DNA from 3 places in the Pseudomonas sp. NPDC086581 genome. Region 2 is predicted to be linked to each of the others. Evidence: predicted binding sites of a transcription regulator. Region 2 holds the regulator's gene; each other region holds the start of a gene.
What was found. Region 2 encodes FliA, which starts transcription of late flagellar genes. Its sites were predicted from a motif close to CTAAAGTTTNNNNNNNNNNNGCCGNTAA; they were not measured.

Region 1 (7,615 bases), on a different contig from region 2:
GGAAATCATTACAGATTCAACTCGGTAAAGTTTTTTCCATACAGACTCGAGCGAAATCCTTCTGAATGGCGTATTTTTTCCTAATCTGTACTGCATTCCGCCGAGAGATTCCGGCACCGGAGATCTGTCATGAAACGCTACGCGCAGCTGGCCGCCACACTCGGCGAACGCATCGAGCAGGGCCTGTATCGTCCCGGTGACCGCCTGCCTTCGGTACGTGCGCTGAGCGAGGAGCACGGCGTCAGCATCAGCACCGTGCAGCAGGCTTACCGCGTACTGGAGGATTCCGGGCTGGTGGAGCCCAGGCCAAAATCCGGCTACTTCGTGCCCGAACGCCGCGAGCTGCCGCCGATGCCGGCGATGACCCGCCCGGCGCAGCGGCCGGTGGATGTGTCGCAGTGGGACCAGGTGCTGGAACAGGTCCGCCGCGCGCCGGGCGGCGATTTCGTCCAGCTCGGGCGCGGCACGCCGGATATCGCCAGCCTGTCGCTCAAGCCGCTGCAGCGGGCGATGGTCCACGCCGCGCGCCGCACCGACCTGCAGAGCCTCGGTTACGAAGGCATCCAGGGTTCGCTGCCGCTGCGCGAACAGATAGCCCGGCTGATGCTGGATTCCGGCTGCCAGGTGCCGCCCAGCGAGATCGTCATCACCACCGGCTGCCAGGAGGCGCTGGCGATCACCCTGCGCGCCATCTGCGAGCCGGGTGACATCATCGCCATCGACTCACCGAGCTTCCACGGCGCCATGCAGGCGCTAAAAGCTTACGGCCTCAAAGCGCTGGAAATCCCCACCGATCCCACCAACGGTATCAGCCTGGAAGCGCTGGAGCTGGCCATGGAGCAGTGGCCGGTGAAGCTCATCCTGCTCACCCCCAACTGCAACAACCCACTGGGCTACATCATGCCCGACGCCCGCAAGCGCGCCCTGCTCACGCTGGCGGCGCGCTACGACGTGCCAATCCTCGAAGACGACGTCTACGGCGAACTGGCCTACGCCTTCCCGCGCCCGCGCAGCATCAAGTCCTTCGACACCGACGACCGTGTGTTGCTGGCCAGCTCCTTCTCCAAGACCGTGGCGCCCGGCCTGCGCACCGGCTGGGTGGTGCCGGGGCGCTACCTGGACCGCATCCTCCACTTCAAGTACATCGCCAGCGGCACCTGCGCGCCGCAACCGCAGATGGCCCTGGCCGAGTTCATCGGCGGCGGCCACTACGAGCCGCACATCCGTCGCATGCGCGCGCAGTACCAGCGCCATCGCGACCTGATGACCGAATGGGTCGGCCGCTACTTCCCCGAAGGTGCGCGGGTCACCCGACCTCGCGGCGGCTTCATGCTCTGGGTCGAGTTCGACCCGTTGTTCGACAGTGTGCGACTGAACCAGGAGCTGCGCCGCGACAACGTGCAGGTGGCGGCGGGCAACATCTTTTCCGCCTCGGGCAAGTACCGTAACTGCATCCGCATGAACTACTCCAACCGCGACCTGGCGGTGATCGAGGATGCCGTGCGCAAGGTCGGCGCCTGCGCCCGGCGGCTGACCACAGAACTGCGCGAGCAGCAGGCTGAGCCGCTGCCGGCCTGAGGCGAAACATTTATCCACAGCCCGGCGCTGCCGCGCGGCAGCGCCCTGCTGTACCTTGGTTTTCTTTTGCCAGGCATCCGCTTTGACCAGTCTCACCCTCGGCCCGCTGGCCCTTCCCCTGCCCCACGTGCTGCTCTACCTCGGCTTCTTCGGCGCCCTGCTGGCCGGCTGGCTGGCCGGGCGCAAGCGCGGCGCCAACCCCGAAGGCGCGCTGTTCGCCATGCTCATCAGTGGCCTGCTGGTGGCGCGGCTGACCTTCGTCGCGCGCTATTTCGAGCAGTACGCGGCGACGCCGCTGAGCATCGTGGATATCCGCGATGGCGGCTTTCTCGCCCTGCCGGGAGTGATCGCCGCCGCTCTGATCGGCGCGCTGCTGGCCTGGAAGCGGGCAGAGCTGCGCCGCCCGCTGGCCGTCGCGGCCGTGGTCGGTGTGTGCCTGTGGGGTGGCGGCAAGGCCGTGACCTCGGCGCTGGACCGCAGCCAGCAGATTCCCGAACTCACGGTGATGGACCTGCGCGGTGCCGCCGTGGACCTGCGCGCGCTGGATGGCCGGCCCATGGTGGTGAACCTCTGGGCGACCTGGTGCCCGCCGTGTCGACGCGAGATGCCGGTGCTGGAGGCCGCCCAGCAGCAGCGCAGCGATGTGCGCTTCCTGCTGGTCAACCAGGGCGAGAACGCCGAAGCCGTGCAGCGCTTCCTGCGCGACCAGGGCCTGAGCGAAGCGGCGGTGCTGCTCGACAGCGGCAACCGTCTCGGCCAGGCCACCGGCTCCTACGGCATGCCCACCACGCTGTTCTACGACGCCCAGGGGCGGCTGAAGCACAGCCAGATGGGCGAGCTGTCCGCCGCGAGCCTGGAGTACGGGCTGGGCCAGCTCAAGGACTGACCCGCCCGGCGCTTCAGCGGAAGCGCCCGACCTCGTCGCGCAGGCCGGCGGCCAGGCTGTCCAGCTCGCGCACGGTCTGCGCCAGATCGGCCACCACCTGACGCTGCTCGCTGTTGGCCTGGGCGATGCCCTGCAGGTTGCTGCTGAGCAGGGTCGCGGTGCGGCTCTGCTCCTGGGTCGCGGTGGTGATGGCGGCGAACTGCTCGCCGGCCGCGCTGCTCTGCTGGGAGATTTCCGCCAGTGCCGCGGCGACCTTCTCGTTCAATGCCAGCCCGTGCTGCATCAGCTGGCTGCCCTGCTCGATGGTCTCGGTGGCGCTACCGGTGTCCTGCTGGATGGCGCCGATCATCTGCGAGATTTCCGTGGTGGCGGCCTGGGTGCGCGCCGCCAGGCTGCGCACTTCATCGGCGACCACGGCAAAGCCGCGGCCCTGCTCGCCGGCGCGAGCGGCCTCGATGGCGGCGTTGAGCGCCAGCAGGTTGGTCTGCTCGGCAATCGAAGTGATCACCCCTACGATGCTGCCGATCTCCTGGGAACGCGCGCCCAGGCGGTTCACCCGCTCAACGGTCTGCTCTAGCGCGCCGGCGATCTGCGCCAACGCGGCGGAGGCGTCGTCCATGGACTGCAAGCCGATGCGCGTTTGCTTGGTGTTCTCGCTGGCCATGCGCTCGGTGCTGCGCATGTTGTCGGCGATGTCCATCGAGGTGGCGCTGAACTCTTCCACCGCGCCGGCCATGCTGTTGATCTCGCCGGACTGCTGCTCCATGCCGGCATACGCGCCGCTGGACAGGCCCGACAGCGAACGCGAGCAATGCCCCACTTCCTCCGCCGCGCCGCGTACCCGCGAGACCATTCGGGAGAGCGCTTCGCCCATCTGGTTGAAGCTGCGCGCCAGGTCGCCGATCTCGTCATGGCTGGCAACCGACAGGCGCGCGCCCAGGTCGCCGGCGCCCAGCGCATGGGCCTGGCGCACCAGGTCGCCCAGCGGGCGCAGGCGGCGCTGCAGCAGCCAGGTGGTGGCGATCACCGCCAGCAGCATGGCAATCAGGCTACCCATGGCCAGTTGACCACCTACGCGCCAGGTCACCGCGCGGATTTCGTCCTTCGGCATGCTCGCCAAAACGGTCCATGGGCCACCGGCGAAGGGCTGCGCCACGCTGTAGAAGTCGTTCTGGCCGTCGCTCCAGAATCGGCCACGGCCGGGGCTTTCCAGCAGGCCGGCGAGGCCGTCGGCGGCGCGCTCGGGGTTGCGCGCGCCAGCTGGCGGAACCAGCCAGTGGTGTTGTTCATCCAGCAGCGCCAGCGAGCCGCCCTGACCGAGGCGGAAGCGGCCGAGGTTGTCGAACTGGCGCTTCTGCGCGTCGGTGTAATCAAAGCCGACAAACAGCACGGCGATCACCCGCCCGCTGCCATCGCGCACCGGGGTGTACTGGGTCATGTAGAAGCGCTCGAACAGCAACGCGCGACCGACATAGCTCTCGCCGCGCATCAGCAGCGGGTAGGCCGGGCTGTTGTGGTCGAGCACGGTGCCCATGGCGCGGCTGCCGTCCTGCTTCATCAGCGAGGTGGTGATGCGCACGAAGTCCTCGCCATCGCGCACGAACACGGTGGCGACGCCGGCGGTGAGCTGGCGGAATTCGTCGACCAGGGTGAAGTCGCCGTTCAGGCGGGTGTCGCCCAGGTACAGCGCCGGAGCTTGCAGCGCGGCGACCGGCACGCGTACATCGGTGTGCGCTTTCAGGCCAGCGGCGAAGCGCTTCTCGAACAGGCCGGCGAGGCGCTGGGTGCTCTCGCGCAGGGTGCCGTGGAAGGTTTCCAGCTGGTCCGCCAGCAGGCGCGCTTCGCTGGCGAGGTGTTCTTCGCGGGTGGTCAGGGTAGCGCTGTCTAGCGAGCGCAAGGCAAACAGCGTGCTGCCGCTGATCAACAGGATCAGGAGCACGGCCAGGGCCATCGCCAACTGGAGGGCGATGCGGGATCGGGGCTGGTTCATTTTTCTGGTTCTGCACGCAACGGCGGGCCGTCGCCCGTGGTTCGAGGAGCGGCCTGCTTCGGTTCGAGGGGAGTGCCGGCGTGGCTCGCCGGTCTGCACAGGCTATCGGCGGGGCGGGAGAATACTTGAGTCATTCACCCGGATTTGGCTTGGGGCGGGGGCTCCAGTCCGGGCAACGGCGCTCCTACAGTGTGAATCCGGAGTCAGTCCGCAGGATGGCGCAGGGCCGTAGGGCGCATAACCCGAAACGGGTTATGCGCCGATAGCACCACGGCGGATAACGCTGGCGCGTTAAGCGCCCTACCAGAGCGCCCGCGCTCCTACGCAAGCGCTACGCGCCTACTGGATCTCTTCGGGCGTGACGATCACCCAGTTCTTGTCGGCGGTGACCGGCTGGCCGAGCTTGGCCTGGGCTTCGGCATTCTTCTTGATCATGCCATTGAGCTGGTCCATGTACTTGGCCTTGCGGTTGATCCACAGGTGCACGCCATTCTCGGCGGTGCCGTTGAACAGCATGTAGCCATCGCTGCTGGGGGTGTCGCCGCCGACCAGGATGGGCTTCTTCCACTGGTCGATGTAGGTGAGGATCGCCGCCTGCTTGCCGGCCATCCAGGTCGCCGGGGTCCACAGGTAGGGGGTGATCTCCAGGTCCTGGTTGGCCTTGGGATCGTACTTGCCTTCGCTGATCTGCTTGCGCGCGGTGGTCAGCGCACCACTCTGGCGGTCCTTGAGCAGGGTGGTGACGCCGATGACGTTCTCGGGCTTCACGTTGTAGCCGTACTTGGGATCGCTGGCGACCATGCGCACCAGTTCCTCGTGGGCGGCGGTCATCACGTAGACCTCGATGCCGTTCTCCATCAGCTTGTTGTACAGCTCGGTCTGGCCGGTGAAGACCTTGGGCGGGTTGATCTCGATGGTCTTGACCACGTCGCCTTCGTAGTAGGTGCTGGGCACCGGCTTGCCGTAGGCCATCAGCTCGTCGACGTAGCCCTTGAGCTCCTTGAGGGTGAAGCCGGAGAACACCTGGGCGACCCAGGGGTAGCAGACCAGGTCGTCGACTTCGCAGAGGCGGTAGTAGTAGCTGTTGAGGCTTTCCTTGTGGCCGTTGACGTCCTTGAAGGGGATCAGCTTGAGCGAGGGGTCGAGCTTCTCGCGAGTCAGCACGCCTTTCATTTCGAGGAAGGGCAGCAGCGATTCCTCGAGGTCGTAGCGGTAGCTGGTGTTGTCCATGTCGAAGACCGCGAAGGCGCCCTTGTTCGCGTTGGCGGCGATCAGGGCATCGAGCTGCTTGGCGGCCGGCGCCGGCCAGTGTTTCAGCTCGGTCGCGGCGAAAGAGGTGCTGGCGAGGCCGGCCAGGATCAGGCCGGCAAGCAAGGTGCGCATGGGCTTCATGGAATTCCCCCGAGTGGTCTTGTGGGTATGGGGAAGGCCCATGACGGGCCTTCACTGGACTAGTCCAGCAATGACCCTAGCAAAGCGCTGTTTCAGCTCTGCGACGGCAGCGACGTAAAGCGTCGCGAAGGCGGCAGGACATATCCATACGCGCCACGTGGCTTTGCTGGCGACGACGGCTGGTCTAGTTCACCGCGCGACGCAGGCGACCGGGGGCGTCGCCGTACGTTTCCTTGAACTTCTTGGTGAAGGACGCCTGGGACTGGTAGCCGACCTGGGCGGCAATGTCGGTGAGGCTCAGCTGCGAGCTGCTCAACAGGCGGTAGGCCAGCTCCATGCGCACTTTCGTCAGCAGCGCCCAGGGCGACAGCCCGGCCACCTGAGTGAACAGGCGCATGAAGGTGGCGCGGGACATGCTGGCGCGCTCGGCCAACATCTCGATGGTCCACTCGTGGGCGGGGTCGTCGAGCATCGCTTGCCAGGCGCGGCTCAGGCGCTTGTCGGTGAGCAGCGCCAGGGTGCCGCTGCTGGGCGCGTGCTCCTGCAGGTAGACGCGCAGGATCAGGGTGAACAACGCCGAGGACAGCGCATCGACCAGGAAGCGCGCGCCAGCCTGATTGCCATCTGCCTCGGCACGCAGGAGGCCGACCAGTGCGGCCAGTTGCTCGCTCAGGGCCGGCGCCTGGCTGGAGATGTTAAGGAACGCCGGCAGTGCGCCGATCAGCAGCGAGTCACGCTGATAGTGGAAGCTACCGCATAGGATATCCAGCGCCTCACCTTCGCCGCCGATGCGATGCACCGGCAGCAGGCCGTCCTGGCTGACCTGCGGGGGCACCGGGATGACCTTCGGCCCCTGGCTGCGCAACAGGTGCGCGCCTCCGCGGGGGAAGACCAGGACGTCGCCGGCTTTCAGCTGAAGGACTTGGCCGTCAGGCATTTCCGCCTGGCAACGCCCCGACAACAGGATGTGGTACTGCGCCACGCCACCCGGCGCCTGTTCATGGTCTAGCGCCCAGTCGCCCTGGAGTTGGCAGCGCAGGTCGAGGCTGCCACGCAGGCCGGCGAGCTGGATCAGGCGGTCGATGGAGTTCATGGCATTCCGACTGAAGGCAGAGGCTGACAGATTATTCATTAGGACACTTCAATCGAGGTATTCCACCTGCGGTAGTTGCATGGCCTGCATCTCCGCCTGCAGGAAGTCGCGCAGCCGACGCAGCCGCTCCTGATGCCGGCGCGAACGGGGCCAGACCAGGTAGTAACTCTCGCCGCTGGCCACCGCGCAGGGCCAGGGCAGCGCCAGCCGGCCCTGGTTGGCGTCCTCGGCGACCATCACCAGGTCGCCGATGGAAACCCCGTAGCCGCGGGTCGCGGCGACGATGCCCAGCTCCAGTGTGTCGAACACCTGCCCACCCTTGAGCGAGACCTTTTCCCCGAGCCCCATGCGTTGCAGCCACCGCCGCCAGTCACGGCGGTCGGGCGTAGGGTGCAGCAGCTCGGCGTCGACCAGCCGCTCGGCGTCCCAGGGACCGTCCGCCAACAGCGCGGGCGCGCCGACCGGAATCAGCCATTCGGGGAACAGCAGGGTGGCTTCCCAATCCGGCGGGAAGTGCCCGGAGCTCAGCAGTACCGCGCAGTCGAAGGGCTCGTGGACAAAGTCCACGCGGTCCACGTCCATCCAGGCGCTGGTCAGCTGCACCTCGATATCGCTGTGCTGCATGCGGAACTTGCTCAGCCGCGCCAGCAGCCAGCGCATGGTCAGGGTCGAGGGC
Region 2 (7,615 bases):
CGATGATACCGATAGTCGGCGAGTAGCCCCCCATGGCCTCGAAGACCTTGGCGGCCGCCAGATCGCGGCTTTCCTGGTTGAACAGATCGACTTCGAGGATGCTGCGGATGGCTTCGGGCTCGGTGCCGTCCACCAGCAGTTGCAGGCCCTTGCGCGCATAGGTATCGCGCTCGGCGTCGGCGACGGTTTCCAGGCCCAGCAGGCCTTCCTTGCGCGCCGTCATGCTCCAACCGACCACATGGTTGATGCCGCCAACCAGGTCCACCTTCGGCGGCAGGACCATCCAGCGCAGCATGGTCAGGGCGCGCTTGAGCACCGCGACCGGAGTCTGCAGCAGTGCGGCGGCCAGGGTGCCGCCCACCACGATCAGTGCCGCCGGGCCGTTGGCCAGGGCACCGACGTGCCCGCCCTCGAGGAAGTTGCCACCGATGATGGCAACCAGCGCGAGGATCAGGCCGACCAGGCTGAGGACATCCATCAGCCGCAGGCCTCGGTCAGGTGGCGGCCGATGTCGTCCAGGCTGTACACCGCGTCGGCCAGGCCGGCCTTGGCGATGGCCATGGGCATGCCGTAGATCACGCAGCTGGCTTCGTCCTGCGCCCACACCTGGGCGCCGCCCTGCTTGAGCATCCGCGCGCCTTCACGGCCGTCGGCGCCCATGCCGGTGAGGACCACCGCCAGGACCTTGTCGCCATAGGCCTTGGACGCGGAACCGAAGGTCACGTCGACGCAGGGCTTGTAGTTGAGGCGCTCGTCACCGGGCAGGATGCGGATCGCGCCGCGCGCATCGACCATCATCTGCTTGCCGCCGGGGGCCAGCAGGGCCACGCCGGGACGCAGGAGGTCGCCATCCTCGGCTTCCTTGACGGTGATCTTGCACAGCTTGTCCAGGCGCTCGGCGAAGGCCTTGGTGAAGGCCGCCGGCATGTGCTGGATCAGCACCAGGGGCGCGGGGAAGTTGGCAGGCAGCTGGGTCAGGACCCGCTGCAGCGCCACCGGCCCACCGGTCGAAGTGCCGATGGCTACCAGCCGGTAGGGCTTACGCTTTGGGGCGGCGGAGGTCGCCGCAGCCGGAGCGGCCGGCGCATGGCTGCCGCCCGACGAAGCGGAAGCAGTCGGGCGCTCCGTGCCGGCAGCGGGAGTCGAAACCGGCGCGGCCGGGCTCGACGAATACGAAGAGTACGCGGCGAAGCGGCGGTTGCTCTTGGCGATGGTGTGGACCTTCTCGCACAGCAGCTGGCGGACCTTGTCCGGGTTGCGCGAGATGTCCTCGAAATTCTTCGGCAGGTAATCGACGGCGCCTGCGTCCAGCGCATCCAGGGTCACCCGCGCGCCCTCGTGGGTCAGCGAGGAGAACATCAGGACCGGCGTCGGGCAGCGCTGCATGATGGTCCGCACGGCGGTGATGCCGTCCATCAGCGGCATCTCGTAGTCCATGGTGATCACGTCGGGCTTGAGCGCCAGCGCCTGATCGATTGCCTCGCGGCCGTTGGTCGCCGTGCCGACCACCTGGATCTGCGGGTCAGCCGAAAGAATCTCCGAGACGCGGCGGCGGAAGAACCCCGAATCGTCCACCACCAGGACTTTGACAGCCATAGACACTCCTGAAAAAAACTTCTTCCATCACAAGGGCGAGCGCAGCCGGTTTTATTGACTGCGCCCGCCCCCGGCGGTCAGATACGACGGGCGTAGCGCTTGAGCATGCTCGGCACGTCGAGGATCAGCGCGATGCGCCCGTCCCCGGTAATCGTCGCCCCCGCCATGCCCGGCGTGCCCTGCAGCATCTTGCCCAGCGGCTTGATCACCACCTCTTCCTGGCCCACCAGCTGGTCGACCACGAAGCCGATGCGCTGGGTGCCCACGGAGAGGATCACCACGTGCCCCTCGCCCGGCTCGTCATACTGCGCGCCCGGCACCAGCCAGCGCTTGAGGTAGAACAACGGCAGGGCCTTGTCGCGGACGATCACCACTTCCTGCCCATCGACCACGTTGGTGTTCGACAGGTCGAGGTGGAATATCTCGTTGACGTTGACCAGCGGGAAGGCGAAGGCCTGGTTGCCCAGCATCACCATCAGGGTCGGCATGATCGCCAGGGTCAGCGGGACCTTGATGACGATCTTCGAGCCCTGGCCCTTGGTCGAGTAGATGTTGATGATGCCGTTGAGCTGGGAAATCTTGGTCTTCACCACGTCCATGCCGACGCCGCGGCCGGACACGTCGGAAATCTCGGTTTTGGTCGAGAAGCCCGGCGCGAAGATCAGGTTGTAGCAGTCGGACTCGGACAGGCGATCGGCCGCGTCCTTGTCCAGCAGGCCCTTCTCCACGGCCTTGGCGCGCAGGATGTCCGGGTCCATGCCTTTGCCGTCGTCGGAGATCGACAGCAGGATGTGGTCGCCTTCCTGCTCGGCGGACAGCACCACCTTGCCCGAACGCGACTTGCCGGCGGCCTCGCGCTCGTCGGGGCCCTCGATGCCGTGGTCCACCGCGTTGCGTACCAGGTGCACCAGCGGGTCGGCCAGGGCCTCGACCAGGTTCTTATCCAGGTCGGTCTCTTCGCCGATCAGCTCGAGGTTGATCTCTTTCTTGAGGTTGCGCGCCAGATCGCGGACCTGGCGCGGGAAGCGGCCGAAGACTTTCTTGATCGGCTGCATGCGGGTCTTCATGACCGACGACTGCAGGTCGGCGGTGACCACGTCGAGGTTGGAGACGGCCTTGGCCATCGCCTCGTCGCCACTGTTCAGCCCCAGACGCACCAGGCGGTTACGCACCAGCACCAGTTCGCCGACCATGTTCATGATCTCGTCCAGGCGGGCGGTGTCCACGCGCACGGTGGTTTCTGCTTCGTTGGCCGGCTTCTCCGCAGCCGCAGCGGCGGGCTTGGCCGGCGCAGGCTTGGCGGCAGCGGTCGGCGCCGGAGCGGCAGCGGGTTTGGCAGCGGGCACGGCCGTAGCGGGCTTGGCGGCCGCGACCGGCTCTTCCTTAGCACCAGTGAACTGGCCCTTGCCGTGAAGCTCGTCGAGCAGCTTCTCGAATTCGTCGTCGGTGATGTTGTCGTCGCCGCCGGCAGCTGGAGCTTCCTCGGGCTTGGTTTCAGCAACAGCCTCGACGGGAGCAGGGGCTTCTTCCTTCGCTCCAGTGAACTGGCCCTTGCCGTGCAGTTGGTCGAGCAGCGCTTCGAACTCGTCGTCGCTGATCTCGTCGCCAGAACCGGCGGCCGGCGTCTCGGCGACCGGAGCCGGAGCCGCGCTGACGGGCTCCTTGGCAGCAGCGCTGAACTGGCCCTTGCCATGCAACTGGTCGAGCAGTGCTTCGAATTCGTCGTCGGTAATGTCGTCGCCGCCGCTGCCAACCGGCGCGGCAGGCGCCTCGGCCGCAGGCTCGAGGGCATCCATCAGCTGTTCGAACTCGGCGTCGGTGATGTCGCCATAGGCGGCGGTAGCGGCGGGAGCTTCTTCCACGACAGGCTCGGCGACAGCCGCAGCGGGAGCTTCGGCAGGAGCGGCGTGCGGATCAGCCAGGCGCGACAGCGCGGCCAGCAGCTCGGGAGTCGCCGGCGTCGGCTCCTCAGCGTCACGTACCTGCTGGAACATGACGTTGACGGTATCCAGCGCCTGCAGCATCACGTCCATCAGTTCGGCATCCACGCGGCGTTCGCCCTTGCGCAGCATGTCGAACACGTTCTCGGCGATGTGGCAGCACTCCACCAGCGCATTCAGCTGGAGGAAGCCGGCACCACCTTTGACGGTATGGAACCCACGGAAGATTGCGTTGAGCAGGTCCATGTCATCCGGGCGGCTTTCCAGCTCGACCAGTTGTTCGGACAGTAGCTCGAGAATCTCGCCGGCCTCCACCAGGAAGTCCTGGAGGATTTCGTCATCGGCGTCGAAGCTCATTCGGTGCTCCCTCTACAGCGTCAGCGGACGCTTAAAAACCAAGGCTGGACAACAGATCATCGACATCGTCCTGACCGGATACGACGTCCTTTCTTGTATCGGCAGCAATCTGCGGACCTTCACCCTTGGACGATCTTTCTTTTTCCACCGCATCGCGCATGCTCTCGTGGTCATGCTCGATGCCGGCGTAGCGATCGACCTGCCCCGCCATCCAGACAAGCTTCACCAGGTTTGACTCGACCTCGGTCACCAGCTTGGTGACGCGCTTGATCACTTGCCCGGTGAGGTCCTGGAAGTCCTGCGCGAGCAGGATGTCGTTCAGGTGCGCGGAGAGCTTGCGGCTGTCCTGAGCGCTGATGTAGAGGAACTGCTCGACACGCTTGGCCAGGTCACGGAAGGCCTCGGGGCCCAGCTCGCGACGCATGAAACGCGACCAGTCTTCCTGCAGCTCCTTGGCCTGGGTCTCGATGTGCATGACCACCGGGGTGCACTCTTCCACCAGGTCCATGGTCCGATTGGCCGCTTTCTCGGTCATCGTCACCACATAGGACAGGCGATCAGTGGCGTCGGCAATCTGCGAGACTTCCTGGGCGCGCGGAGAGCTGGGGTCGATCTGGAAGTTGACGATGGCGTTGTGCAGCTCGCGGGTGAGCTTGCCGACCTCCTGGTAGAGGCCGCGGTCACGTGCCTGGTTGAGCTCGGAGATCAGCTGCACCGCAGTCTGAACGTCGCCGCGCTCAAGGCACTCGACCAATTCGCGCGCGTGTTTTTTCAGGGTCGACTCGAAGTCACCCGCGGATTCGTTGAAATCCATGACGCCCTCTTGTCAGCTTCAGCTGCCGACCCGCTCGAAAATCTTCTCGATCTTTTCTTTCAACACCTGAGCGGTGAAAGGCTTGACCACATAGCCGTTGACCCCGGCCTGGGCCGCTTCGATGATCTGGTCTCGCTTGGCTTCGGCGGTGACCATCAGTACCGGCAGGTGCTTCAGGCGCTCGTCGGCGCGGACCGCGCGCAGCAGATCGATGCCGGTCATGCCGGGCATGTTCCAGTCGGTGACGAGGAAGTCGAAGTTGCCGCTGTGCAGCATCGGCAGCGCAGTGGTGCCGTCGTCGGCTTCTGCGGTGTTGGTGAACCCCAGATCCCGCAGGAGGTTCTTGATGATGCGCCTCATCGTGGAAAAGTCGTCCACGATGAGAATTTTCATGTTCTTGTCCAAACCTGCCTCCATCGATACCAAACGCGCCCTGGCGGGCGTGCCGTCAATTCATCGAGCGTCGTGCGCTCTTAGCTATGGGCGCGTCAAAGGAACGTCACCCCAAAATTCGTAAGCCTATAACTTGCCTAAGGAAAATCCCTTCAGCACTGCCTCTCAGAAGCAGCCGACGCGAAACTACCCGATGCTCAGCGAGCGCGCCACTCCGCCAGTCGCGACCGCAGGCGCGCGGCGCACTGGCTGTGCAGCTGGCTGACACGGGATTCGCTGACGCCCAGCACTTCGCCGATCTCCTTGAGGTTGAGCTCCTCGTCGTAGTACAGGGCCAGCACCAGTCGCTCGCGCTCGGGCAGCTTGGTGATGGCGTCGGCCAGGGCCGCCTGGAAACGCTCGTCTTCCAGCCCATGGGACGGCTCGTTGTCGTGGTGCGAGGCATCTTCGGCAAAGCCGCCGCCCTGGTCACCGTCCTGCAACATGTCATCGAAGCTGTACAGACGGCTGCCCTGGGTGTCGCTGAGGATGCCGTAATAATCTTCGAGGCTCATATTGAGTTCGGCAGCAACCTCCTGATCTTTAGCGTCTCGTCCGGTGCGCGCTTCGACAGCGCGGATCGCGTCGCTGACCATGCGGGTGTTGCGGTGGACCGAACGCGGGGCCCAGTCGCCCTTGCGCACCTCGTCGAGCATGGCGCCGCGGATGCGGATGCCGGCGTAGGTTTCGAAGCTCGCGCCCTTGCCCTGGTCGTATTTCTTCGCCGCCTCCAGCAGGCCGATCATGCCGGCCTGCATCAGGTCCTCCACCTGCACGCTGGCCGGCAGGCGGCCGAGCAGGTGGTAGGCAATGCGCTTCACCAGCGGGGCGTGTTTCTGGATCAGCAGTTCCTGGGAGTTGTGCGCCTGTGCCTTGCTGTACATACGCGCTCCGGAGGCCGCGGTCATACGGCCGAACCCGTGGGATGTTGCACCAGGCGCTCGACGAAGAACTCCAGGTGCCCTCTTGGGTTGGCCGGCAGCGGCCAGCTGTCGACCTTCTGCGCCACCGCACGGAAGGCCAGGGAAGCCTTGCTGCGCGGGAACGCCTCATACACCGAACGCTGCTTCTGCACGGCCTTGCGCACCGACTCGTCGTAGGGAATGGCGCCGACGTACTGCAGCGCCACGTCGAGGAAACGGTCGGTGACCTTGGTCAGCTTGGCGAACAGGTTGCGGCCTTCCTGGGGGCTGTGGGCCATGTTCGCCAGCACGCGGAAACGGGTCATGCCGTAGTCGCGGTTGAGCAGCTTGATCAAAGCGTAGGCATCGGTGATCGACGTGGGTTCATCACAAACGACCAGCAGCACTTCCTGGGCGGCACGGACGAAGCTCACCACCGAGTCGCCGATGCCGGCGGCGGTGTCCACCACCAGCACGTCGATGTTGTCGCTGATGTCGCTGAACGCCTGGATCAGACCGGCGTGCTGCATCGGCGTGAGGTGCACCATGCTCTGGGTGCCTGAGGCCGCCGGGACGATGCGAATGCCGCCAGGCCCCTGGAGAATCACGTCACGCAGGTCGCATTCACCTTCGATGACGTCGGCCAGTGTGCGCTTGGGCGACAGTCCCAGCAGCACGTCGACGTTGGCCAGGCCCAGGTCGGCGTCCAGCAGCATGACGCGGCGGCCGAGATCGGCCAGCGCCAGCGACAGGTTCACCGACACGTTGGTCTTGCCCACGCCACCCTTGCCGCCGGTGACTGCGATTACCTGAACGGGATGCATACCCATATCAATACCTTGTCTCGTCGTTCGACCGTCACGCTTCTGGCGTTTCGGCTAATCCGGCTGCAGTGCTCTACCGCCTCCGGCGCTCGCGGATCGTCTTGCAGAGCATCCGCATCGCTTGGGCGGCTCAACCGGCCACCCCACGCCCCACCCGGGGCTCACAATCTTCAGCTGGCGCGACGCACCGGCTGTTGGTAAAGGCCGGCGAACATGTCCGCCATGGCATCCTCGCAAGGCTCTTCGGGCGACTGCAGGCTCACTGCGCGGCTGACCAGCTGGTGCGCGCGTGCCACATGCAGGTCGTCCGGGATCTTCGGCCCGTCAGCCAGATAGGCTACCGGTAGATGCTGGCTGATAGCCAGAGCCAGAGCTTCGCCGAGGCTTCCCGCTTCGTCCAGCTTGGTCAGGATGCACCCGGCCAGCCCACAGGAACGATAGTTCTGCCAAGCGGATTTGAGCACCTGGCTCTGGCTGGTCGCGGCCAGCACGAGGTAGTTCTTCACGTTCAGGCTCAGCGACGACAGCGCTTCGAGCTGCATGCGCAGCGCCGGATCGTTGGCGGGCAGGCCTGCGGTATCGATCAGCACCAGGCGCTTGCGCGCCAGCGGCGCCATGGCCTGGATCAGGGACTGGCCCGGATCGACCAGGGTCACCGGCACGTTGAGGATGCGGCCCAGGGTCTTGATCTGTTCCTGCGCACCGATGCGGAAGCTGTCCATGGACACCAGGGCGATGCTCTGCGCGCCG
Region 3 (7,615 bases), on a different contig from region 2:
TTTCGCCGAGGATGATGCGGTCCGGACGCATCCGCAGAGCGTTGCGGATCAGGTCGCGGGCGGTCACTTCACCGAACCCCTCGGCATTCGGCGGACGGGTCTCCAGCCGTACCACGTGGTCGTGGCCCAGTTGCAGTTCGGCGGTATCCTCGATGGTGACGATGCGCTCGCGCTCGTCGATGAAGCTGCTCATGACGTTGAGCAGCGTGGTCTTGCCGGTGCCGGTGCCGCCGCTGATGAGGATGTTGCAGCGGCTCGCCACCGCCTGGCGGAGGAACGCCAGCATGGCTTCGTCGACGCTCTGGTAGGCCAGCAGGTCGGCGCTCTTGAGCAGCTCCTTGCTGAACTTGCGGATCGACAGGCAGGGCCCGTCCAGCGCCACCGGCGGAATGATCGCGTTGACCCGGCTGCCATCGGGCAGGCGTGCGTCCACCATCGGGCTGGACTCGTCCAGGCGCCGCCCCAGGGGCGCGAGGATGCGCTGGATCACCCGCTGCACATGATGGTCGTCGATGAAGCGCAGGTCGCTCTGGTACAGCCGGCCTTCGTGCTCGATGAACACCCGGTCCGGGCCGTTGACCAGGATTTCCGAGATGCCCGGATCCCGCAGGAGGATCTCCAGCGGGCCAAAGCCGGTGAGTTCGTCCACCACCTCTTCGGCGAGGCGGTCCAGTTCGTAGCGGGAGATCGCCAGCTGGCGGCGCGAGGCGTACTCGCAGACCTTCTCGGAGACGTACTGCGCCACCGCCGGCCGCGCGCCCTCCAGCAGGTTCATGCCGTCTTCGTCTATCTCATCGATGATGTAGCGGTGCAGGCGCATTTTCAGCGTCTGCAGGTCCTGATCATGACGGCCATGCCCGCCGCCGTAATGCGGGTTCATGAACGCGCAGCCTTCGCCCGGCCGATCCAGCGCAGCAGCCCGCGCTTCTCGGCCACGCCCGCGCCCAGCGCCTCGGCCAGGTCGCGCAGCTTCACCGTCAGCGGGTCGCGCGGGGCCAGGTCGAACAGGCTCTGGCCGACGTTCTTGGCGCGCAGGCGTGCTTCGGGCGAGGCCGGCAGCACACCGAAGAGCTCCAGGCCGAACATCTTGCCCAGCGCAGGCGCATCCGGTGGCACCGAGGCCCAGTAACGCTCGATCAGCAGCTCGATACGCGGCAGCGCCGGCGTGCGCTCGCGCAGGCGGCGAAGGCGCTCCAGTCCCTTCTTGCAAGACGGCACGCTCTGGTCCACCAGCCACAGCACGCGGCTGGCCTGCATCAGCAACTGGCCACTGAGTTCGCCTTCGGCGACGCCGGTGAGGTTGATCAGGATATGGCTGAAGGCGCTGCGCAGGTTGCCCAGCAGCAGGTACAGCTCGGCGGTGGTGATGCGCTCCAGCACGCCGGGTTCGTCCGACAGGCTGAGCACGCGCAGGCCCGATTCGTGGCGGGCAAAGGCGCTGTCGATCAAGGTCTGGTCCAGACGGCGCAGGTTGCGTAGCGCATCGGCGAAGGTGAATGACGGCTCCATGCCGAGGATCGCCAGCGCCTCGCCAGTGGGTTGGCCGATGTCGACCAGCAGCACGCGGTGCTCCGCCTGGCGTTGCAGCGCCAGGGCCAGGTGCAAGGCGACGAAGGCGCCGTCTGCATCCGGCCGGGCACTGATCAGGCTGATCAGCTCGCCCTGCTGGGTGGCGCTCACCGGTACGGTGGGAAGGCGGCCGCCGAGACGGCGGACCAGTCCGCTCAGCTCGCTGGCACGGGCGCCGTAGGTGACGAAGTCTCGGGCTCCTGCGCGCATGGCGGCCAGCACCAACTGGTTGTCCAGGCCATCGCCGACGGCGACGACCGAGAGCAGCGGCCGCGCCGAGACCAGCCCCTCGATCAGCGAGCCCTGGCAGACCAGGTTGGCCTTGTTCAGGCTGGTGAAGAGCACCGTCGCGCCGGTGACATCCAGCAGCGACAGCAGCTCCTCCAGCGTACCGCTGTTGGCCAGGACGACCTGCCCGCAGCCGGCCAGGCTGCTCTGCAGCCACTCCTGCTCGCCGGGATGCTGGATCAGCGCCACGAAAGTCTGACTCATGCCCGTGCTCCCTTGCTTTGCCTTGCCTCCCGCTCTCTGGCGGGTCAGCGCTTCATAAGTTTCCATCAATGCGACATCCCGCTGCTGGCCTTGCGCTTGTCGAAGCGGCCGTCTTCGAGGAAATAGAACTCGCCGAATCCTGGGTCGTAGTCGCGCAGCCCTTCGCCAGGCAGTTTGGGCAGCGCGGCATTGACCGCCAGCGGCTGTACCAGGTGGGGGGTGACGATCATCAGCAGTTCGCGATCGTCCTTGTCCAGGTTCGAAGATCGGAACAACGCGCCGATCACCGGGATGCTGCCGAGAAAGGGGAACTTGTCGATGTTGCTGATGGTGCTGCTGCTGATCAGCCCGCTGATCACGAAGCTCTCGCCGTCGGAGAGCATCACGCTGGTGTCGGTGCGCCGCACGGTCAGAGCGGGCACGGCGATGTCGTTGGTGCGGATGCCGCTGGAGAAGTCCAGCTCGCTGACTTCCGGTGCCACCTTCAGGGCGATGCGCTTGTCGTTCATCACCGTCGGGGTCAGGGTCAGGCGCACGCCGAACTCCTTGTACTCGATGGTGATGTTGTTGTTATCGCCATTGGGCACCGGGATCGGGAACTCGCCGCCGGCCAGGAACGACGCCGTCTGTCCGCTGGTGGCCACCAGGCTGGGCCGCGCCAGGGTGTAGGCGAAGCCACTGCCTTCAAGGGCATTGATGAAGCCCAGCCACTTGCTGCTGCCACCGCCCCAGATGATGTTGAAGCCGCCATTGGCGTTGCCGAAGGTGCCGTCCAGGTTGCCAATGGGATCGACAGTGAGGTTGCCCAGGCTGCCCGGCGAGCCCAGCACGAAGGTATTGGAGCCGCGCCGGACCAGCGAGGTGCTGGCCTGCTTGAGCTTGCTGCGGCTGACTTCGACGAATCGAATGTCGGTCTGTACCTGGTTGGGCAGGCTGCCGGCGCCAACGCCGGTTGCACCCGCCACGTCGCCTACGGCGCGCGCACCAACCCGTACTACGGTGCGCATCGGCTGGTCGCTGCAGGCGGTCCAGATCAGCAGGCTGGTCAGGCCTTCGGCCTTGCCTGTGACGAGGAAGTCGCGCTTGTCCAGCACCTGCACGTCGGCGATGTTCGGATCGCCGATGGCCAGGCGCTTGATCGGCACCGGCAGTTGCTGGTCACGCTGCGCCCCCTGCTCGACATCGAGATTCAGTTGCTGGTCGGCGAAGCCTGCGCAAGCGCTCGGGATGGCCTGCGCCGCAGAGTGAACGGCACAGGCCAGCAGGGCAACCAGGGGAAGGATGAAGCGCTTGGACATCGATGCACTCCTTGCTCAATGTGCTTCACGGGTAACGGTGGTGCCTCGGTAGACCACCACGCCGGCGTCGACCTGCGGCGCGGAAACCTGGCGCACGGCGGGGGCCGGCGCCTGGCGCGGCTTGCCGATGAGTTGTTCGAGGGTGATCGGCTGGCTGGAAGCGGAGCCGAGGGAGGCCTGGATATATCGGCCCTGTTGCTCCTTCTCGTAGAGGTTCTCGTCCTTGCTGCGCACCGCCAGACGCAAGGAGCCGGCCTGACTGGCGAGCATAAGGCGCGCTGCCGCCTCGGCGGGCACTGCCAGTACGGCAGTGCGCGGCGGCTTGGGGGTCTTGTCTTTGGGATCGCCGGCGTTGCGCGCCTGGCCGTCGGTGGAAACGGCGATCTGCTCGCCGTAGGTCAGCACGCGCACACCGGGCAGCACCACCTGGGCGCTGACGCTGCGCTCGGTGCTCTGCTGGTCCTGGACGAAGAGCATGACGTCGACGTAATCGCCGGGGAGCACGAAGCCGCCGCCACCGATGACCTCGTCCACGGCAATCGCCATGGCGCGCTCATCCGGCCGGATGGTGCGAGCCAGAGGGCCACCCGGTTCGGTCACGGCGGAGGTAAGGATATTGCCCGCCGGAACGGCGACCCAGACGCGCTGGCCGATCACGATTTCAGGCTTGGGAAAGCTGCCGGCGGGAGCGGTGCGCAGCATTTCCACGCTGACATCGTCCTTGCCGATCACCGCCAGGGCCGGCAGATCACGGGCGGCCACCACCACGGCGGTGCGCTGCAGCTTGTCCGCTTCGGCCAGCGCCGCCGGCGCTACCTCCTGCACCACACCGGCAGCCGGAGCGGCCGGTTTGCCGACCTTGAGTCCGAGATACCCCACCACACCGGCGCATACCAACAACAGCCCGGCGAATACCATCAGCACCTTGCTATTCATGACCACATCCTTGGGCGATCTCGGAAATACGGACCGGAAGGTCCGCGGCCTTGTCGTAAGAAGTCCGTTACCGGCGTTACCGGTATTTTTCTTCAGACCTTTATTGTTGTTTCGGCCAGACGAGGAAGTTCGATAAGAATCATTCCTCATAATCAGTATTTAGTTGTTGCAAAACTGAATCTAGTAGCTCTGTTTAGAGCGTCAACCACGCCAGTTAAAATTACGACCCGCAATTACTTATATACCGACATGGTTATAACTTTGGTATTAGCACTATTTGAACAATTGCATTCGGCCATGCGACGCCTAGCCTGACGGTGAAGTCAGGGCACCCGCCCTGTTTGTACTCGGGTGTGCACGGAGCTACGGCCATGGAAAAAAAAATCGCAGTAAAACAACTTCCGCAGAACTTCATCGGCAAACTGAAAACTTTCATCCGTGATCGAGAAGGCGCCACCGCCATCGAGTATGCAGTCATCGCAGGCCTCATCTCCATTGCGCTGCTCGCGGCAGCCACACCGATCGGCACCAAGATCGGAACACTGATGACGGCAATCAAGACCGCCATCGGCGCCTGACCCTCCTGATTCGAAGCGCTCGCGGAGCCCGCATACGGCTCCGATCCTGTCGCTGTCCGCTGCCCGGAGGGCCCGAACATGGAACGCAAGACTGACTCGGTGAAACGTCTCTGCAAGCAACTCCGCTATTTCCTGGCTGACCGCGAAGGCGCGACTGCCATCGAATACGCCGTGATCGCCGGACTGATCTCCATCGCCCTACTGACGGCGGCCAGCCCCATCGGCACCAAGGTCGGTGCGCTCATGGCCCAGGTACAGACGGCGCTGGGCCTGTAACTCGCTCAGCAAACGGGAGCAGTGCAATACCGCTCCCAGTTCTGTCCGTTCACACTAAAGTCCCGCCCCAGACGGCCGATATACCCTGCTCTCTCTTGTTGCACTTGCAGGATGCTTCTCCAATGCTTCGTTCGCTGTCCTTCTCCAGGAAGATTCTCCTGGCGGCCTCCCTCGTGGTCACCTTCGCCTTCGCCTGTTTCATCTTCTTCAACGATCTGCGCCAGCGCCAGGCCATCCACTCCGACACCGAATCCTACCTCTCCGAGGTCGGCAGCCTGACCGCCAGCAACATCCAGAGCTGGCTGGAAGGTCGCATCCAGCTGGTGGAAGCGGAATCTGCGCAACTGGCCGACGGCGAGCCGACACCCGAACGCATCCAGCACGTGCTGGAGCAGCAGGTGTTCCAGAAGAACTTCGAATCGGTCTACCTCGGTGAAGCCGCCAGCGGCGTGTTCACCATGCGCCCCTATGCGCCGATGCCCGACGGCTACGACCCGCGCACCCGCGGCTGGTACAAGGACGCCGTGGCCGCTGGCCGGCTGATCGTCACCGAGCCCTTCCTCGACGCCGGCACCAACGAGCAGATCCTCGCCATGTCCATGCCGGTCATGCGCAACGGCCAGCTGGTCGGCGTGGCCGCCGGCGACATGAAGCTGGAAACCATCACCGCGATCATCAACTCGCTGAAGTTCGATGGCGACGGCTACGCCTTCCTCGTCAGCGATGCCGGCAAGATCCTCCTGCACCCGGACAGCAGCCTGATCTTCAAGAGCCTCGGCGAGGTCTACCAGCAGGGCGCACCCAAGGTGCAGCCGGGCGTGCAGGAAGTCAGCGTCAACGGCAAGGAGCAACTGGTCTCGATGACGCCGGTAAAGGGCCTGCCAGGCGTAACCTGGTATGTAGCTCTGGTGCTCGACAAGGACTCGGCCTACGCAATGCTCAGCGATTTCCGCAATACCGCGATCATCGCCACCGTCATTGCCATCGTCGCCATCCTGTTCCTGCTCGGTATGCTGATCCGCGTGCTGATGGCACCGCTGACCGACATGGGCCGCGCCATGCAGGATATCGCCCAGGGCGAAGGCGACCTGACCAAGCGCCTGAAGGTCGCCAGCAACGACGAATTCGGCGTGCTGGCCAACGCCTTCAACCGCTTCGTCGAGCGTATCCATGAGTCGATCCGCGAGGTGGCTTCCACCGCACGCAACCTGCATGACGTGTCGCAACTGGTGGTGAATGCCTCCAACTCGTCCATGAGCAACTCCGACGAGCAGGCCAACCGTACCAATAGCGTGGCCGCGGCGATCAACGAACTGGGCGCTGCCGCCCAGGAAATCGCCCGCAACGCAGCCGATGCCTCGCACCACGCCACCGATGCTTCGCATCAGGCCGGCGACGGCCGCCAGGTGGTCGAACAGACCATCAGCGCAATGAACCTGCTCTCCGACAAGATCAGTTCCGCCTGCGCCAATATCGAAGCGCTGAACAGCCGCACGGTGAACATCGGGCAGATTCTGGAGGTGATCAAGGGCATCTCCGAGCAGACCAACCTGCTCGCGCTGAACGCCGCCATCGAAGCCGCCCGCGCCGGTGAGGCCGGCCGTGGCTTCGCCGTGGTGGCGGACGAGGTGCGCAACCTTGCCCACCGCGCCCAGGAATCGGCGCAGCAGATCCAGAAGATGATCGAAGAACTACAGATCGGCGCCCGCGAAGCCGTGGACACCATGACCGAGAGCCAGCGCTACAGCCTGGAAAGCGTGGAGATCGCCAACCGCGCCGGCGAGCGCCTGGCCAGCGTCACCCACCGCATCGGCGAGATCGACTCGATGAACCAGTCGGTCGCTACCGCCACCGAGGAGCAGACCGCCGTGGTCGACTCGCTGAACATGGACATCACCGAGATCAACACCCTGAACCAGGAAGGCGTGGAAAACCTCCAGGCCACCCTGCGCGCCTGCGCCGACCTGGAGAATCAGGCTGGGCGCCTGCGTCATCTGGTGGACAGCTTCCGCATCTGATTCCTGCGGACACGAAAAAGGCGCCTTCGGGCGCCTTTTTCATTGGTTGCTGGCTGGTTACGACACGTCATCGCTCCTACACCCGATCGTCATCGCCTCCCGTCGTCATCCACGCCCGCATGGCACCGGTGAATCCCGTTCTGAACGGCTACCTGTATCACCGCTGAAACACCCGCCGCAGGGGTACTCCTACCGTTCGTCCGACTCCCTCAAGCTTCCCTCGGATACGCCGAAATCAAGGGTGAAGGCCTTTGATACCAACCAACAAACCGGCCTGTCATCACCGCCGGCACAAGGGAGTTCCGGCCACGCCCGCACGGCTATCCGCCGCGCCGGCGCCGTCCGTTTCACACCACGGGGACGGACGTTCTGCGGCGACACCGGATCTGTCGCCCGGACCAACGCCGTTCAGGCATCCCACTACCTCCGGACTCGACGCAGCATGATC

Region 1: the regulator FliA is predicted to act here: its motif matches at 4,557-4,584, upstream of ACIPK7_RS20270 (methyl-accepting chemotaxis protein).
Region 3: the regulator FliA is predicted to act here: its motif matches at 5,204-5,231, upstream of ACIPK7_RS11995 (methyl-accepting chemotaxis protein).

The regions. Positions count from the first base shown of each region.
Region 1 is NZ_JBIVBR010000010.1:67,330-74,944, reverse strand. It holds gene ACIPK7_RS20280 (PLP-dependent aminotransferase family protein) at 130-1,578, shown strand; gene ACIPK7_RS20275 (prolipoprotein diacylglyceryl transferase family protein) at 1,661-2,464, shown strand; gene ACIPK7_RS20270 (methyl-accepting chemotaxis protein) at 2,478-4,454, opposite strand; gene ACIPK7_RS20265 (haloacid dehalogenase-like hydrolase) at 4,794-5,846, opposite strand; gene ACIPK7_RS20260 (AraC family transcriptional regulator) at 6,031-6,939, opposite strand; gene ACIPK7_RS20255 (LysR substrate-binding domain-containing protein) at 6,988-7,615, opposite strand, start outside.
Region 2 is NZ_JBIVBR010000003.1:163,366-170,980, forward strand. It holds gene ACIPK7_RS08295 (flagellar motor protein) at 1-478, opposite strand, end outside; gene ACIPK7_RS08300 (chemotaxis response regulator protein-glutamate methylesterase) at 478-1,596, opposite strand; gene ACIPK7_RS08305 (chemotaxis protein CheW) at 1,674-3,893, opposite strand; gene ACIPK7_RS08310 (protein phosphatase CheZ) at 3,925-4,707, opposite strand; gene ACIPK7_RS08315 (chemotaxis response regulator CheY) at 4,726-5,100, opposite strand; gene fliA (RNA polymerase sigma factor FliA) at 5,298-6,047, opposite strand; gene fleN (flagellar synthesis regulator FleN) at 6,044-6,871, opposite strand; gene flhF (flagellar biosynthesis protein FlhF) at 7,036-7,615, opposite strand, start outside.
Region 3 is NZ_JBIVBR010000005.1:62,802-70,416, reverse strand. It holds gene tadA (type 4b pilus Flp biogenesis ATPase TadA) at 1-880, opposite strand, end outside; gene tadZ (type 4b pilus Flp biogenesis protein TadZ) at 877-2,061, opposite strand; gene ACIPK7_RS12015 (type II and III secretion system protein family protein) at 2,127-3,359, opposite strand; gene cpaB (Flp pilus assembly protein CpaB) at 3,375-4,295, opposite strand; gene ACIPK7_RS12005 (Flp family type IVb pilin) at 4,667-4,873, shown strand; gene ACIPK7_RS12000 (Flp family type IVb pilin) at 4,952-5,149, shown strand; gene ACIPK7_RS11995 (methyl-accepting chemotaxis protein) at 5,272-7,167, shown strand; gene ACIPK7_RS11990 (methyl-accepting chemotaxis protein) at 7,610-7,615, shown strand, end outside.